2 regions of the Ammoniphilus soli genome follow, and region 1 is predicted to be linked to the other one. Evidence: predicted binding sites of a transcription regulator. Region 1 holds the regulator's gene; the other holds the start of a gene.
What was found. Region 1 encodes Rex, which represses fermentation and respiration genes when NADH is low (regulators of the CRP and FNR family bind a similar motif). Its sites were predicted from a motif close to TTGTGAAATATTTCACAA; they were not measured.
Positions count from the first base shown of each region.

Region 2: the regulator Rex is predicted to act here: its motif matches at 2,235-2,252, upstream of hcp (hydroxylamine reductase).

Region 1 is NZ_JBEGDL010000007.1:160,711-168,265, forward strand. It holds gene ABLT31_RS16020 (hypothetical protein) at 1-1,119, shown strand, start outside; gene ABLT31_RS16025 (hypothetical protein) at 1,305-1,541, opposite strand; gene ABLT31_RS16030 (ABC-F family ATP-binding cassette domain-containing protein) at 1,595-3,520, opposite strand; gene ABLT31_RS16035 (5-formyltetrahydrofolate cyclo-ligase) at 3,600-4,181, shown strand; gene ABLT31_RS16040 (MogA/MoaB family molybdenum cofactor biosynthesis protein) at 4,286-4,801, shown strand; gene ABLT31_RS16045 (molybdopterin-binding protein) at 4,795-5,787, shown strand; gene ABLT31_RS16050 (redox-sensing transcriptional repressor Rex) at 5,814-6,461, shown strand; gene tatC (twin-arginine translocase subunit TatC) at 6,454-7,230, shown strand.
Region 2 is NZ_JBEGDL010000001.1:510,512-518,066, reverse strand. It holds gene ABLT31_RS02735 (YusW family protein) at 1-753, opposite strand, end outside; gene hcp (hydroxylamine reductase) at 877-2,175, opposite strand; gene ABLT31_RS02725 (hypothetical protein) at 2,352-2,555, opposite strand; gene ribH (6,7-dimethyl-8-ribityllumazine synthase) at 2,684-3,151, opposite strand; gene ABLT31_RS02715 (bifunctional 3,4-dihydroxy-2-butanone-4-phosphate synthase/GTP cyclohydrolase II) at 3,170-4,363, opposite strand; gene ribE (riboflavin synthase) at 4,378-5,019, opposite strand; gene ribD (bifunctional diaminohydroxyphosphoribosylaminopyrimidine deaminase/5-amino-6-(5-phosphoribosylamino)uracil reductase RibD) at 5,020-6,117, opposite strand; FMN riboswitch at 6,345-6,487, opposite strand; gene thiE (thiamine phosphate synthase) at 6,548-7,261, opposite strand; gene thiD (bifunctional hydroxymethylpyrimidine kinase/phosphomethylpyrimidine kinase) at 7,224-7,555, opposite strand, start outside.

The DNA.
Region 1 (7,555 bases):
AAGCATATTTATTCCACTCGCTCCACCGTTTTATATGGGTATGTCACGTTTCAGGTGGCGGTACTTATCTTAGCAGCAGCCTTTTGGTTTTTTGCCCGTCCTGGCCACTCTCTATTTCCGGTCGCTAACGGAATCCTTCGGTTTTTATTGCTGGTTATAACCTTGTCGCCTTTTATGTTTTTAATCCTGCCGTTATTTCCCGCTATAAAAGAAGCGAAGCTAACGGTGATTTTCTTGCTCGTACTGGGAACCGCCCTATCAGCTTCCGTGATTCGACTTCCTTTTCCCTGGCTGTTTTTCTTCATTAGTTTGATTAACTGGGTGCCTGTGCTGCTTGATGGCATCGGATGGCAGTCTGCACTGATGAAGCGGTCTTATCTGGGCTACGATCCGATTATCGGTGCAAGGTATTATGGCATTGGCAATGAATATATGGGTGTGGTGATCGGTAGTTCGATTCTCAGCTTAGCCATGCTGCTGGAACTGACAAAAAAGCATATGAGAATCGTCAAGGCGATAGCGATGGGGGTGTTTAGTCTCTATCTGGTGTTTTTCTCCTTACCAGGGTGGGGAACGAATGCGGGAGGAGCGTTAACCGCCGTTGCGGCCTACAGCACATCCTTTGTCCGCTTGTTTGATGTCCGGCTGAATGCGAGGTATATCTTCTGGGGACTGTTGTCCATTGTTGTTGCCCTATCTAGCTTGTTTCTGATTAACATGATGGCAGCGGACCAGATGCAATCTCACATCGGCAGAGCGATGCAAAAGCTGGTTCAAGGAGAATGGAGCGAAATCTTCAATATCGTGGAACGGAAATTAGCGATGAACTGGAAACTGATCGGTGTATCTTCATGGAGCAAAGTATTTATTACATCCTTGTTAGTTCTCGGGCTTCTCTGCTATCGACCCGCTGGAATGATCGGCCGTTTATCGGAGAAGTACCCTTATGCCGTGAGAGGATTTTTTGGCATCATTGTTGGGGCGTTTACTGCTTTGGTTGTCAATGATTCCGGGATCGTGGCGGCAGCGACGACGATTATTTATATGGTGGTGCCATTGCTGTTTTTAGGATTGGAGGAAAAGGTGGTGGAGAAGCAAGGGGGTGTCGATGGAATATAAAGGTGTCCCTAAAGGTCGGTAAATAACGGCTTTTGGGGATCAGCCTGCCCAGTCTAGGTGATTTAGCGTGAAGATTAGATGCAGTTGCGTGATAGGATCGGCAGATTTGTGAGGGAAAGGTGGATGGATTTGGAATAAGTGGAGATTATACAATTAAACCTCCAGAGCATTACTTTATCACGAATTTAGGTGGAAAAACGCCCACTAATGGAGTTGAAACGACCAAAATGTTGGGATTGAGCTGATTTAGGTGGAGCTTTTCCAGCTATTTCGACTTTATCTAGCTTGATTTTGATTTTAAGTGGAGTTTCTCCACTAAATGGACTTTTCACGCTCCGTTTAACCGGCAGAAGTGAACTCTTCAAATGGGGAGAGGGTGACCCAAAAAGCCTATTTTTGCGGACACCCTCTTTTTTAAGCATTAAAGAAAACATACTTGAGGACGTGACCCTCCGCCTGAAACTTAACCTCCTCCTTACTCTTCCTGCAGCGTTTCCCACTCTTCCAGTAGAGCTTCCAACTGTTGATTTTTTTCTTCCAGCTGTTGATTGGTTTCATGGGCTTTAGCGGGATCCTCGAAGATTTCAGGCTGGCATAGGAGATCCTGCAAGTTGGCAATTTCGCTTTCCAGCTCCTCGATTTTTTTCTCGATCTCTTCGATTTTTCGCTGGCGCTGCCTTTCTTTCTTCTGTTGCTCCTTATCCAGAAGGAACGATTCTTTGTCCGAATTTCTCCGATTTTTATCTTCTAGAGTATCCTGAACATGAGCTGCGGGCATCTTCCCAAGATCTTCCATTTCCGTTTTCTTTTCCAGATAGTATTCGTAATTTCCCAAGTAGCTGACAGCGCCATGGGAATGAAGCTCGATGACCCGGCTGGCCATTTTATTCAAGAAATAACGGTCATGGGACACGAATAAAATAGTGCCAGGGTAATCCTCCAGGGCATTTTCCAGGACTTCTTTGCTGTAGATATCCAGATGGTTAGTCGGCTCATCCAGGATGAGAAAATTGGAATTTTGCAGCATAAGCTTGGCCAGACTGACTCTAGCCTTTTCGCCGCCGCTTAAAGAGGAAATTTTCTTCAGCACATCATCCCCGCTAAACAGAAAATTGCCCAGTACGGTTCGAATATCTTTTTCAGGCATGAGAGGGTAATCATCCCATAGCTCATGAAGAACCGTTTTATCGGAATGAAGCTCTTTTTGCTCCTGGTCGTAATAGCCAATCGTTACGTTGGAGCCCAGAGCGATTGTCCCGGAGAGAGGCTCGAGTTCTCCGATGACCGTTTTGAGCAAGGTTGATTTACCGATTCCGTTAGGGCCAAGCAAAGCTACCCGTTCTCCGCGGTCAAGCTGAAAGGTCAGTCCGGAGCTTAGCTTCTTGTCCTTGTACCCGACAGAAAGGTCTTTGATTTTGATGACCTCGTTTCCGCTGACCCGATCAATGTCAAAGGAAAAAGATACGCGCTTGTCAGCCGTAATGGGCCGCTGGATGCGATCGATTTTATCCAGCATTTTTCGTCGGCTCTGAGCCCTCTTGGTCGTTGAAGCCCGGGCGATGTTTCGCGCGATAAAATCCTCGAGCCGGTTAATCTCTGACTGCTGCTTATCAAACATAGCTAATTGGCGTTCGATGTCCTCTGCTTTTAGGTCCAGATACTTAGAGTAGTTTCCGACAAAGCGTTTGCAATGAGTCCGCTCAATCTCATAGATTACGGTGACAAGAGCATCCAGAAAATATCGGTCATGGGATACGACCAGCACAGCCCCAGTATAGTTATGGAGATAACGTTCCAGCCAGGTTAGGGTTTCAATATCCAAATAGTTGGTCGGCTCGTCGAGTACGAGGATGTCAGGAGTAGTCAAAAGCAATTTGCATAGGGCCAATCGCGTTTTCTGACCGCCGCTGAGTGACGATATCAACGTTTGGTAGTCGTCTTCATAAAATCTTAAACCATGTAAAATGCTTCGAATATTAGCTTCGTATTGGTAGCCGCCCCGTTCCTTGAATTGCTCGGACATAGCGGAGTACTGCGCTAACAGCTGCTCATAGTCTTTCGCGGGCATCGGATCACCCATCTTGCTTTCCAGGGCGCGGAGCTCCTTTTCCATGGAACGCAAAGATGAAAATACAGACAGCATCTCATCCCAAATGGTCTGGACGGATTCTAGTCCGCTGTCTTGGGCCAAATAGCCGAGCTGAACATCCTTGCCCTTGCGAATATCCCCTGTATCAGGGAGAAGCTGCCCGGTAATGATTTTTAATAGGGTCGATTTTCCTGCGCCATTGACCCCGACGAGCCCGATTCTCTCACCCGTTTGGATCTGCAGGTTAATTCCGCTTAGTATAGGTTCGGCAGCAAACGATTTGGAAATCTCAACTGCTTGTAATAAAATCATGGATGTCACCTCGAAATAATATACAGTTCTAGTGTACCATATTCCTATGGGAAAGGTGATGGGGAAGGGAGGAAGGGACGTGCTGAACAAAAAGGAGCTAAGGAAGCAAATGCTGGCTTTGCGAAGCGGGATTGGAAGCCAATTGCGTGCCCAGAAATCGAACCAAATCGTAAAAGCTTTTTTGCAAAGTGAGAGCTATCAAAATGCGAGCTATCTGTTCTCCTATATCCCTTTTGGGGATGAACCTGATATCCGTTTGATCCTGTCTACAGCTGTCCGGGATGGGAAGAAAGTAGGTGTACCGAAAACTTTTACGGATCGAAAGGTGATGGTTCCCTATTTGTTTACGGGGTGGAACGAATTGGTTACTGGGGTTTATGGGATCCTGGAACCAGATCCTGAACGCGCAGAAATGGCAGATCCGGCGAAGATAGACTTGATTGTTATGCCGGGGGTGGCCTTTGACAAGCAGGGAGGAAGGCTAGGATATGGGGGAGGCTACTATGACCGGTTCTTAGCTGATCTTCCTAAACATCCCCATATGATCGCTCCATGCTTTTCAGAGCAAGTCATCGATCAAATTCCTATGGAAAACCATGATTTTCGAGTAGATGGCCTTGTTACGGATCAAGATTCGATCACTTGTACAAATTCGTTTTAATTACGTTGTGAAATAATGTACAATATAGATGGACTCTTGTTTCCTCTAAAGATAGTCTGGCTTTATCAATGAAGCTTTTTTTATTTTAAATTGGGAGGATTTTTATGTCTGTATATAAAATTGGTGTCATCACTGCAAGCAATTCAATTTTCCGGGGGGAAAGGGTAAACGACAGCGTTGAGAAATTGGTTGAATTGCTAAAAAGCCACTTGGACAGCGAGATACATATTCATCGTGTATCCCCCGATAATATTCAAATCCTCAAGGAAAACATGATAGAGCTAACGGATAGAGAGCGGGTGGAATTGCTGATAACCGTCGGGGGAACGGGATTAAGCCCTGAAGATGTTACTCCTGAGGCTACAGAGGCTGTTATCGATCGACATGTGCCTGGATTGGCGGAAGAGATGAGAAGGGCTTCCCTTGCCAATTCCCGCCGCGCCATGTTAACCCGAGCGATATCAGGTACGCGAGGAAATACGCTCATTATTAACTTCCCCGGCAATCCGAAAGGGGTCGAAGAATGCTTTACAGCCATCTCCGATCAAATTCCTCATGCCATTAACATTATCCATGGGAATGTAGGCGCTGGTTCTATCACAAGGGAGGAAAAGTGGTGAAGCCATCCTATCTAGTTGAAGTGCCGGTGGAACAAGCGGTAGGAATGAGACTAGGCCATGATTTAACCCGGATTCTTCCTGGGGAGTTTAAGGGAAGAGCATTTAAAGCAGGGCACGTCATCACGGAAGAGGACATTCCCTTATTGCTGGACATCGGCAAACGACACATCTATATTATGGATATCCCTGAGGGCTTTCTTCATGAGAATGAGGGAGCCGAGCGAATGGCGCGGGCATTGGCGGGGGAAAACATTCACTTAACCGAACCTGTAGAAGGAAAAGTGACGTTAAAATCAGCCATTCACGGGTTGCTAAAGGTGCGTGAAGATATTATCCATATGGTAAATGAAATCGATGGAATCTCTCTATCCACCTTACTGAACAACCGCGTGGTTGAATCCGGTCAATCTTTAGCAGGAGTCCGGCCGATTCCGCTAATTATTGAGGAAGAGAAAATTGCCCATGTAGAGCAGATTGCCTCCCAACCCGCGATAACCGTTAAGCCTTTCCATTCTTTAAAGGTTGGAGTGGTGACGACCGGAAGTGAAGTGTACACGGGCAGAATTCAGGATAAATTCGGACCCATCATTCAAAAAAAGCTTCAGGCTTTTGGTTCCGAGATGGTTGAGCAGCGGTTCGCTAATGATGAAGCGGATCATATCCAAGATGAAATCAAGCATTTTATCGAGAAAAAAATGGACTTGATCCTTGTTACAGGAGGCATGTCGGTGGATCCGGACGATCGGACGCCTGGTGCCATTAAAGGGGTAGGAGCTGACATTGTCCGCTATGGGACACCGATGCTTCCAGGTTCTATGCTTTTGATTGCATACTTTGGGAATACCCCGATCATGGGATTGCCCGGCTGTGTCATGCATGATCCTTTTACCTCATTTGATGTCTTTTTGCCGCGGATCCTAGCAGGTGAAAAGATTACAGAAAAAGACATTACCTCCTTGGGATATGGAGGATTTCATACTTGTTAGCAATTAGACGGTGAGGAGGTGAGTTTATGGAACATGCCATACCAAAGGTTACGGCTAAGAGATTGCCCATTTATTTTCGTTATCTCGATCGGCTCTCCTCCCTAGGGATCCGCAGGGTCTCGTCAGCGGAGCTCAGCCGGTCCCTGAATATCGATCCAGCAACGATACGCCGTGATCTATCTTATCTGGGAGCCTTGGGCAGGAAAGGGTATGGATATGATGTGGAATATCTGATTCAATTTCTGCGAGAGTTCTTGAAGCAGGATGAGACCACACATGTCATTCTAGTTGGAGTAGGAAATCTAGGGACGGCTTTATTGCAGTATGACTTTTTGAAAAATAATGCGATGATCGTTGCCGCTTTTGATAATGACCCTTCGAAAGTGGGACAAAAAATTAATGGCATCCCCATCTATCCTCTAAACAACTTTGATAGGATCGTCCGTGAAGAACATGCTCTAGTAGCCATTTTGACCGTTCCTGTACAGGCTGCACAGGAGGTTACGGATCAATTGGTGAAGTCCGGCATCAAGGGAATCCTAAACTTTACTCCGACTCGGCTGCAGGTGCCAGACGACATAAAAATCCACTACATTGACCTTAGTGTGGAGTTGCAGTCACTCGTATACTTCTTGAAAAAAAATGAACCGGTGGTCGTAGAAGAAGATGAATGATAAAGAAATGTCCATGGTAGATCACCTGTCTGAGCTTCGCAAAAGGCTCATTTGGGTTATCGCCTGTTTTATCTTATTTATGATACTCGGCTTTTTAGCAGCACCAGCTGTAGTCGAACATTTGAAAAACGACCCGGCAGCATCAAACGTATCTTGGCACGTGTTCGGGCTCTCTGATGCGTTGCGCATCTACATGCAGGTATCTTTTATCATTGCCTTGGTCCTGACGATGCCTGTAATCCTTTTCCATGTTTGGCGCTTCATGTCTCCAGGCTTGACTGAGGTGGAGCAGAGGGCATTGCTTACGTATATTCCTTTTGCTGTCATTCTGTTGTTGTTGGGCATAGCATTCGGATATTATATTTTACTTCCTATGATTATTGGCTTTATGTCCAATTTCACCTCGGCTCTCGGGGCAGAGGAAACGTACGGGTTGACTCAATATTTTCAATTCATGTTTAACCTGGTATTGCCCGTAAGCTTATTATTTGAGCTGCCTGTCGTCATTTTGTTTTTAACGACCATTCGGATAGTCAATCCAATTATTCTCGCCAAGTGGAGAAAATACGCAGTTTTAGTATTTGTGACCATTGCAGCCATGGTGACACCGCCAGACTTCATCTCTAATATCCTCGTTTCCATTCCTCTCATCGCACTCTATGAAATCAGTATTTGGTTATCCAAATTTGTTTATCGCAGACAGCAGGAAAGAGATAAGGAATGGGAAAAGGATGAAGAAGAGTTTGCCATTATAGATACGGATGATTAGATCAGAAGAGGGGAGATGTCGATCCTCTCTTTTTTGCGCTCACTGCGGATGCCTGTAGTATGCTCTAGCCCTCCTTCGGTTACAATGTAAAGGGTAATTCCCTAGGATTAGAAATCTTTTACAATTTTTTAACTGGATGAAAAACTTTTAGATGCTAAAATGAGGAAGTAACAAACTTTTCCAGAACAATAAAAGGCTTAGACAAAAGTGGTCTGGCTACCTTGGAAAAAAAATTGTTTTAGGGGCTTGCAAAGTTGGGGAAAAATGACTATTATAATAATTGTGTTAGCACTCAAGTTAAGCGAGTGCTAATAAAACGCAAATG
Region 2 (7,555 bases), on a different contig from region 1:
GGTACACTCAAATGGTTTGCTCGCGTCAATCTCAAAGGAGTTGGCAATAAACGCAATCATTTCTTCCTCTGAAGCTTTCTCCGCATCAGGTAGGGTGGAATACCATTTCTCCACGTATTGATTGGCTTCTGTCCCTTTAAGCTTGAGCTCTCCATTTCCTGTTTTTATTTCCACTTCCACGTCATCTTTTTTCCACTCCAATTTGACCTTCTTAGATCCTTGATGAAGTTCTACCTTTAACTCTTTGAACGGCAGACCTTGCGAAGGTTCCGCCCTTTGGACTGGAACAGGCTCAGCTGCTGCACTGCTCCCGGCAGATCCTGCAGAGGAATCCGTTGTTGGATTTACCGCCTGTTGAACGTCTTGCTTGGCTTCCAATTCTTTATTAATTAAGATATAACGAGCATCTCCATTCGAATTCAGGATGACCTTCACTTCATCGTTCAATGCCAGATTGTTCCTATCGCCTTTTACTTCATTTACCATCACTTGAGTCTGTGAAGTAAGTTGAAAGCTATGACTTTGCTTGCCATCGAATACCTTGAATTCTCCGGTTTCCCCATCGAGAAAGGAGACTTGGCCTTCGACTGTGGATTGATTTGTTTGAGTCCCTTCTTGCTGAGAATTGGTTCCTGCTGCAGTTTCCGTTTGCGATTGGTTCTTCTGGTAATCAGCCAAGCTGATCAAACTAAACGATATGATAAGTGCAAAAACGGCACCTATTGAAATATATCCTATTTTATTTATTTTCATATTGCACCTCTCACTTTTTCTTTATTGAATCTATTCGAGATCAAGTGGGAGTTTATGGGGGTTGTACAAAAATTGCACAAAAAAACCGCCCCTTATCCCGGAGCGGTCTTAATCTTGTCAGACTTAGTGAGTAGATAGAGCCAGCATATCAGCCATGTCGTCTTGCGCTTCGCCGATTAGCTTCAGGTTAAATGCCTGCTGCAGGACATTCAGTACGCCTGGAGTGATAAATTCCGGCGGCTTAGGACCAATGCGGATGTCTTTGATTCCTAGGCTGAACAATCCCAATAGGATGGCAACTGCCTTTTGCTCAAACCAGGATAATACAATACTTACAGGCAACTCGTTGACTTCACAGCCAAAAGCATCTGCTAAGGCCATTGCAATTTTTACGGTAGACCCGGAGTTATTGCATTGTCCTAAGTCAATATAGCGAGGAATCCCGGTATCTCCTACAGTTCCGTAATCTACATCATTGAAGCGGAATTTACCGCAGGATGTAGTGAGAATAACCGTATCGTTGGGTAGAGAGGTCGCTAATTCACGATAATACTCCCCGCCTTTCCCTGGGGCATCACAGCCTGCAATAACGAAGAAGCGCTTGATCTTTCCGGCCTTTACCGCTGCAATGATTTCAGGGGCTAATCCTAAAACGGTCTCGTGATGGTAGCCTGTTGTTAAAGTTTGATCAGATTCCATATTGGCTTCTGGAAGAGAAAGTGCCTTTTCAATTAATGGGCTAAAATCCTCGCCTTGAATCTTCGTAACGCCTTCCAAACCAGCCACTTCGTAGGAGAAGAAGCGATCCGCATAGCTTCCTTTAATCGGCATAACGCAGTTTGTGGTGGCCAAAATCGCTCCAGGGAACTGCTCGAACAAGCGACGCTGGTCAAACCAGGCTTTTCCGATATTCCCTTTTAGGTGAGCGTATTTCTTTAAGCCTGGATAACCATGAGCTGGAAGCATTTCAGAGTGAGTATAAATGTTAATTCCTTTGCCTTCAGTTTGCTTTAGAAGTTCTTCCAAAGCAAACAGGTTGTGCCCCGTTACTACAATCGCCTTGCCTTCTACTTTATTTTGCGAAATTGTAATCGGTTGAGGAATCCCTAGTCGTGAAGTATGGGCACGGTCTAGCAAGTCCATGACTTTAACCGCAGCACGTCCCACTTTCATGGCCATATCGATATGCTCTTGCATATTAAAGTTAGAGTTTGTTAAGGTCATATACAAAGCTTCATGGGTTGTTGCATCTACCTCTGGATCAGAGTAACCCAACTGGCGGGCATGAGTTGCATAAGCTGCAATTCCTTTTAGCGCAAAAATCATTGTATCCTGCAAACTTGCGATATCTTCATTCTTTCCGCATACGCCGATAACTTTACAACCCCCGGTAGGAGTTTGTTCACATTGGTAACAAAACATTATTTTTACCTCCTCGTGATTTGAACTAAACCTATCTTACCAAGGAGGAGCAAAAGACATAGTGACATTTATCACAATGTCTAAGTTTTTTTCCTTATTCCACAAGAGTCGGCTTCTCGTGCCGATCAAATGATTTTATACACAAAAAAGAAGCGGTGAATACCGCTTCCTGTCATTTAAGCATCTAGATGAGCCAATACTTGCTTTAGCTTCCATAGCTTCTCTTTAGATTGAGCTAAAACTTTATATTCAGCACTCCACATGAGGGAGTTGACCATATATTCAATCGTTTCCGTGGCCTCAAGCAGGGACTGGCGCAGCAGTTCACTTTCTTGCTGTCCTTGGAGTTCACCTTTACCCTCTAACACTTCGGTATTCATTAACTTCCCCTCATTTCATCCCTTTGATGTTTTAAATATACATTATAATTTATAAAAATTCAAGTGTTTTTATTCTGCCGATATGAAAAAAGGAGCTTCCCGATAAAAGGAAGCTCCTTCTTATTGATTTAACTCCATTGTCTGGATAAATTGGCCATTTCGATGGCAACCGCTGCGGACTCCCAGCCTTTATTCCCTGCTTTTGTCCCTGCGCGTTCAATCGCTTGTTCAATCGTGTCTGTCGTAAGTACTCCGAAAATAGTCGGAATACCTGTCTGCAGCGCAATCGCTGCAACACCTTTCGCCGCTTCATTGCATACGAAGTCAAAATGAGGGGTAGCACCTCTGATTACCGTCCCTAAGGTAATGACGGCATCGTATTTCCCGCTTTCCGCCATCTTTTTCGCAATCATGGGAATTTCAAACGCTCCCGGAACCCAAGCCACTTCTACATCATCTTCTTCAACCCCGTGGCGGTTTAAGGCGTCAAGAGCGCCACTCAATAGCTTGGACGTAATAAATTCATTAAAACGCCCTACAACGATTCCGAATTTTAAGCCTGTACCGACTAGTTTTCCTTCATAGACCTTTGCCATTGTATATTTCCCCTTTATTTATAAGTTTAATAAGTGACCGAGTTTATCTTTCTTTGTGTTCAAATACCGTTCATTGCTTTTGTTTGTTTGCATTTGAATAGGAACTCTTTCCACGATCTCTAGATCATGACCGGAAAGCCCCATAATTTTACGCGGGTTGTTCGTTAATAATTTGATCTTGCGTACCCCTAGATCTTTTAGAATTTGCGCACCAATGCCATACTCCCGAAGATCAGCGGGAAACCCTAGTTTTTCATTCGCTTCAACCGTATCGAATCCTTGTTCCTGCAGCTCATACGCTTTTAATTTATTGATCAGCCCAATGCCGCGTCCCTCCTGGCGCATATAGAGAAGGACTCCATTTCCTTCCTGCTCGATTTGCGATAGCGCCGCTTCCAATTGCGGTCCGCAGTCACAGCGATGGGAGTGGAATACATCTCCGGTCAAGCACTCGGAATGAACTCGCACTAGGGTCGGACGTTCCGGATCAATGGTCCCTTTTACAAGGGCGACGTGTTCTTTATGATCCACATCATTGGTATAGGCAACAGCCCGGAAGGTCCCAAAATCCGTCGGCATGGTTACCTCAACCTCACGATGAACAAGCTTTTCTTTATTGGTGCGATACTTGATCAATTCTTCAATGGTAATGATCTTTAGGTCAAATTGCTTGGCAATTTCTAAGAGGTCTGGCACACGGGCCATTGTCCCATCTTCCTTGATGATTTCACAAATAACCCCCGATGGGGAGGCTCCGCACATACGGGCCAAATCTACAGCAGCTTCCGTGTGCCCGGCTCGGCGCAATACCCCGCCCTTTTTTGCAACAAGCGGGAAGATATGGCCAGGTCTGCGAAAATGGCTTGGTTTCGTTTCCGGATTAATCAGATCCATAACCGTTTGAGAGCGCTCATGCGCTGAAATGCCGGTCGTGGTGCTAAATGAATCTACAGAGACGGTAAAAGCAGTCGAATGAGCATCCGTATTGTTCACCACCATGGGCTGGAGCTTAAGCTCTTGGGCTCTTTCCTCTGTAATCGGAACACAGACCAGCCCTCGTCCATGCGTAATCATGAAATTGATCACTTCTGGGGTGGCCTTTTCTGATAAGGCTACAAAATCCCCTTCATTTTCGCGATCTTCATCATCGACGACGATGATCGGCTTGCCTTGCTTTAAATCGTGGATCGCTTCTTCAATGGAATGAAACATTTCTTTTCCCCTCCCTAGAAAAATCCATGCTCCGACAAGAATGCTTCTGTTAGTTTGGAAGCTGGCTTACGGGCAGCGATAAATTTTTCAATATATTTGCCAATCATGTCACACTCTAAATTTACAACAGCCCCTATTCCCTTGTGTTGAAGCGTGGTCATCGAGAGCGTGTGCGGTATAATGGAAACCCGGAAACTGTCCGAAGCGACATCCAAAATGGTAAGGCTAATCCCATCGATGGTAATCGAGCCTTTAGGTATCATATAATGCAGCAGATGTTCGGGAGCTTTTATCTCAATAAGGACAGCGTTTCCGTATCCTTTTTTGGAGGCAATCTTCCCCGTTCCATCGACATGCCCGGAAACAAAATGTCCGCCGAATCTGCCGCCTGCTGCCATTGCTCTTTCCAGATTCACTTGGCTTCCCACTTGAATGTCCGATAAGCTTGTTTTTTGAAAAGTCTCTGGCATTACATCCACGGTAAATTCACGGGAGGTAAAGGAGGTTACCGTTAAACAAACTCCATTTACGGCGATGCTGTCCCCTAATTGAACATCCTTCAAAATCCTTGAAGCGCCAATGGTCAGGACCAGCCACTCCCCGCCTCTCTTTATTCCTTGGATCGATCCCAATTCTTCAATAATCCCGGTAAACATCTAATCCCCCCATTCCGGATACCCCTCTACTCGCAAATCCTCACCCACCGTTTCCACTTCCATATGCTGCAGATGGATGGCTTCTTCCATCTGTTGAATGCCGTCACCCCCAAAGGATGTCGGGGCTAGGGCTCCTCCAACGAGCTTGGGTGCAAAGTAGGTGATCACTTTATCTATCGCTCTTGCCCGAAGGAACGATCCGTTCACTTGGCTTCCTCCCTCAACAAGAATGGAGGAAACCTGATGTTCCCCTAAATGCTTGAGGACATCTTCAACACCTACCAGCGGTCCGTCAGAGACTCGAAAAACTTCCACACCGGCTAGCTTCAGTTGACGGAGCTTTCCTTCGTCAGCCTCAAATGTTGTATAAATCCATGTAGGGGCTTGTCCATCCTGTACAACCTTTGACTCTAAGGGAATTCTTAGCTTGGAATCCAATACAATTCTAAGAGGATTTCTTCCGCCCTCAGGAAGACGGGTTGTTAATTCTGGATTATCTTTTATAATCGTATTGACTCCTACTAGAATCCCCTGATTCTGGTGCCTCAATCGATGAACATCCTGCCTTGCCTTCTCTCCCGTGACCCATCGACTGCTTCCCGTCTGTGTAGCCACTTTTCCATCGAGCGTATTAGCTGTCTTAATGGTAACAAAAGGACGCTGCGTGGTAATGTATTTGATAAAAACTTCATTTAATCTGCGGGACTCAGCCTCACGGACGCCATGAATCACTTCGATGCCGGCTTCCTTAAGCCGCTGAACGCCACGGCCAGCCACCAGCGGATTGGGGTCAAGCATTGCTATTACCACCTGAGAAATCCCTGCACGAATGACGGCATCCGCACACGGAGGCGTCTTTCCATGATGGGAACAAGGTTCGAGGGTGACATAAATGGTTGCCCCCTTTGCCTTTTCTCCAGCCATAGCTAAAGCATGAATCTCGGCATGCGGCTCTCCCGCTTTTAGATGTGCCCCCATCCCAACGATTTCCCCATCTTTAACCACTATGGCTCCAACCATCGGATTAGGTGCTGTTTGACCTTTTGCTGTACTCGCCCATTGAAGGGCCATGTCCATAAAGTATTCATGCGTATTCAATCGTATCCGCTCCTCCAAGAAAGCTTGCACTCATGCAGAACAGAAAGGTACCCTACTTATTTTTTCCAACCCTATTAAATACAAAAAGCCCCAGAAATAGGTAGACTATTCCCAGGGCTTGGTTTATCGGTAGCAAAAAGAAAGCATGGTTCTTCAGATCTGTGCGCATGCCATGCCAAACCTAAAAAGGCATATCCAAATAAGCACAGTCTTTCACTGCTTCTTCCCATTTCCTTCTCCCATCCAGACTATACTGTCGGTTTCGGAATTTCACCGAATCAGCGTCAACCTACTAGGTATCGGCTCACGGACTGAGGGGACTGGCCCCATCACCGCCGGTCGGGAATTTCACCCGGCCCCGAAGGAATATTTATTCAAATTTCTTTAAGTGATGCTTATTTTATCACTATTTTTAGAAATAAACAATCCCTTATGACTCCTGTGTGATTTGTTTTCTTTCTTTTTTCGCCAAAATGACTTCGTTCTGTAGTTCTTTGGCAGCTTCCGTTGGCGAATCGGCCTGGCAAATGGCTGAGATTACCGCTACCGAATCACCGCCTGCATGAATGACCGGTGCGGCCTTTCCATGCTGTATGCCCCCTATTCCAACGATGGGAAGATCAGAGAACCGACGGATATCTTCAATGAGCGATGGAGATACGGCTTCCCCTGCATCACTTTTGGATAACGTAGGGTAAATGGAGCCCACACCAAGATAATCTGCCCTTTGTTGAATGCCCCTCTGTGCCTCTTCAATACTGGATGCGGAGATGCCTAAGATCATGTCATCCCCTATTAAATCCCAAACAGACCCTTCCGGGAGATCATCCTGCCCTAAATGTACCCCATCCGCATCCAGCTGCAATGCCAAGTCGATTCGGTCATTCACAATAAAATCGACCTTCTTCTGGCGACAAAGCTCCCGAATAGGCAATGCCGATTGATTATAGTCTTGGTCCCCCATCTTCTTTTCCCGCACTTGAATGACCTTCACCCCGCCAGCAATCGCCTGCGAAGCAATGTCAAAAGCACTGAAATGGCCATAGCCTTGCAGGTCCATCACTAAATAGACGTCCCAATCCTTCATTCGCATGATTTTACTCATATTATTCTGTCCCATAGGCCCAATGGTTGGTTGGCCCATGCCCTTTCCCCAATCCTAATTCCTTGCTGATCGCTGCGGTAATAAACGCTTTAGCTGTTCGCAAGCTTTCCTCTAGTCCATTCCCTTTGGCAAGCTCGGCTGTGATGCAGGCGGCAAAGGTACAGCCGGTCCCATGGGTATGTCTGGTATCGATTCTTGTTCCGCTGAATGTAAGGATTTCCGTGCCATCAAAAAACAGATCCACGGGCTCTCCTTCCAAATGTCCGCCCTTTACAATGGCAGACTTCGCTCCCATATCCACTATCTCTTTTGCTGCTGAAATCATGTCATCCA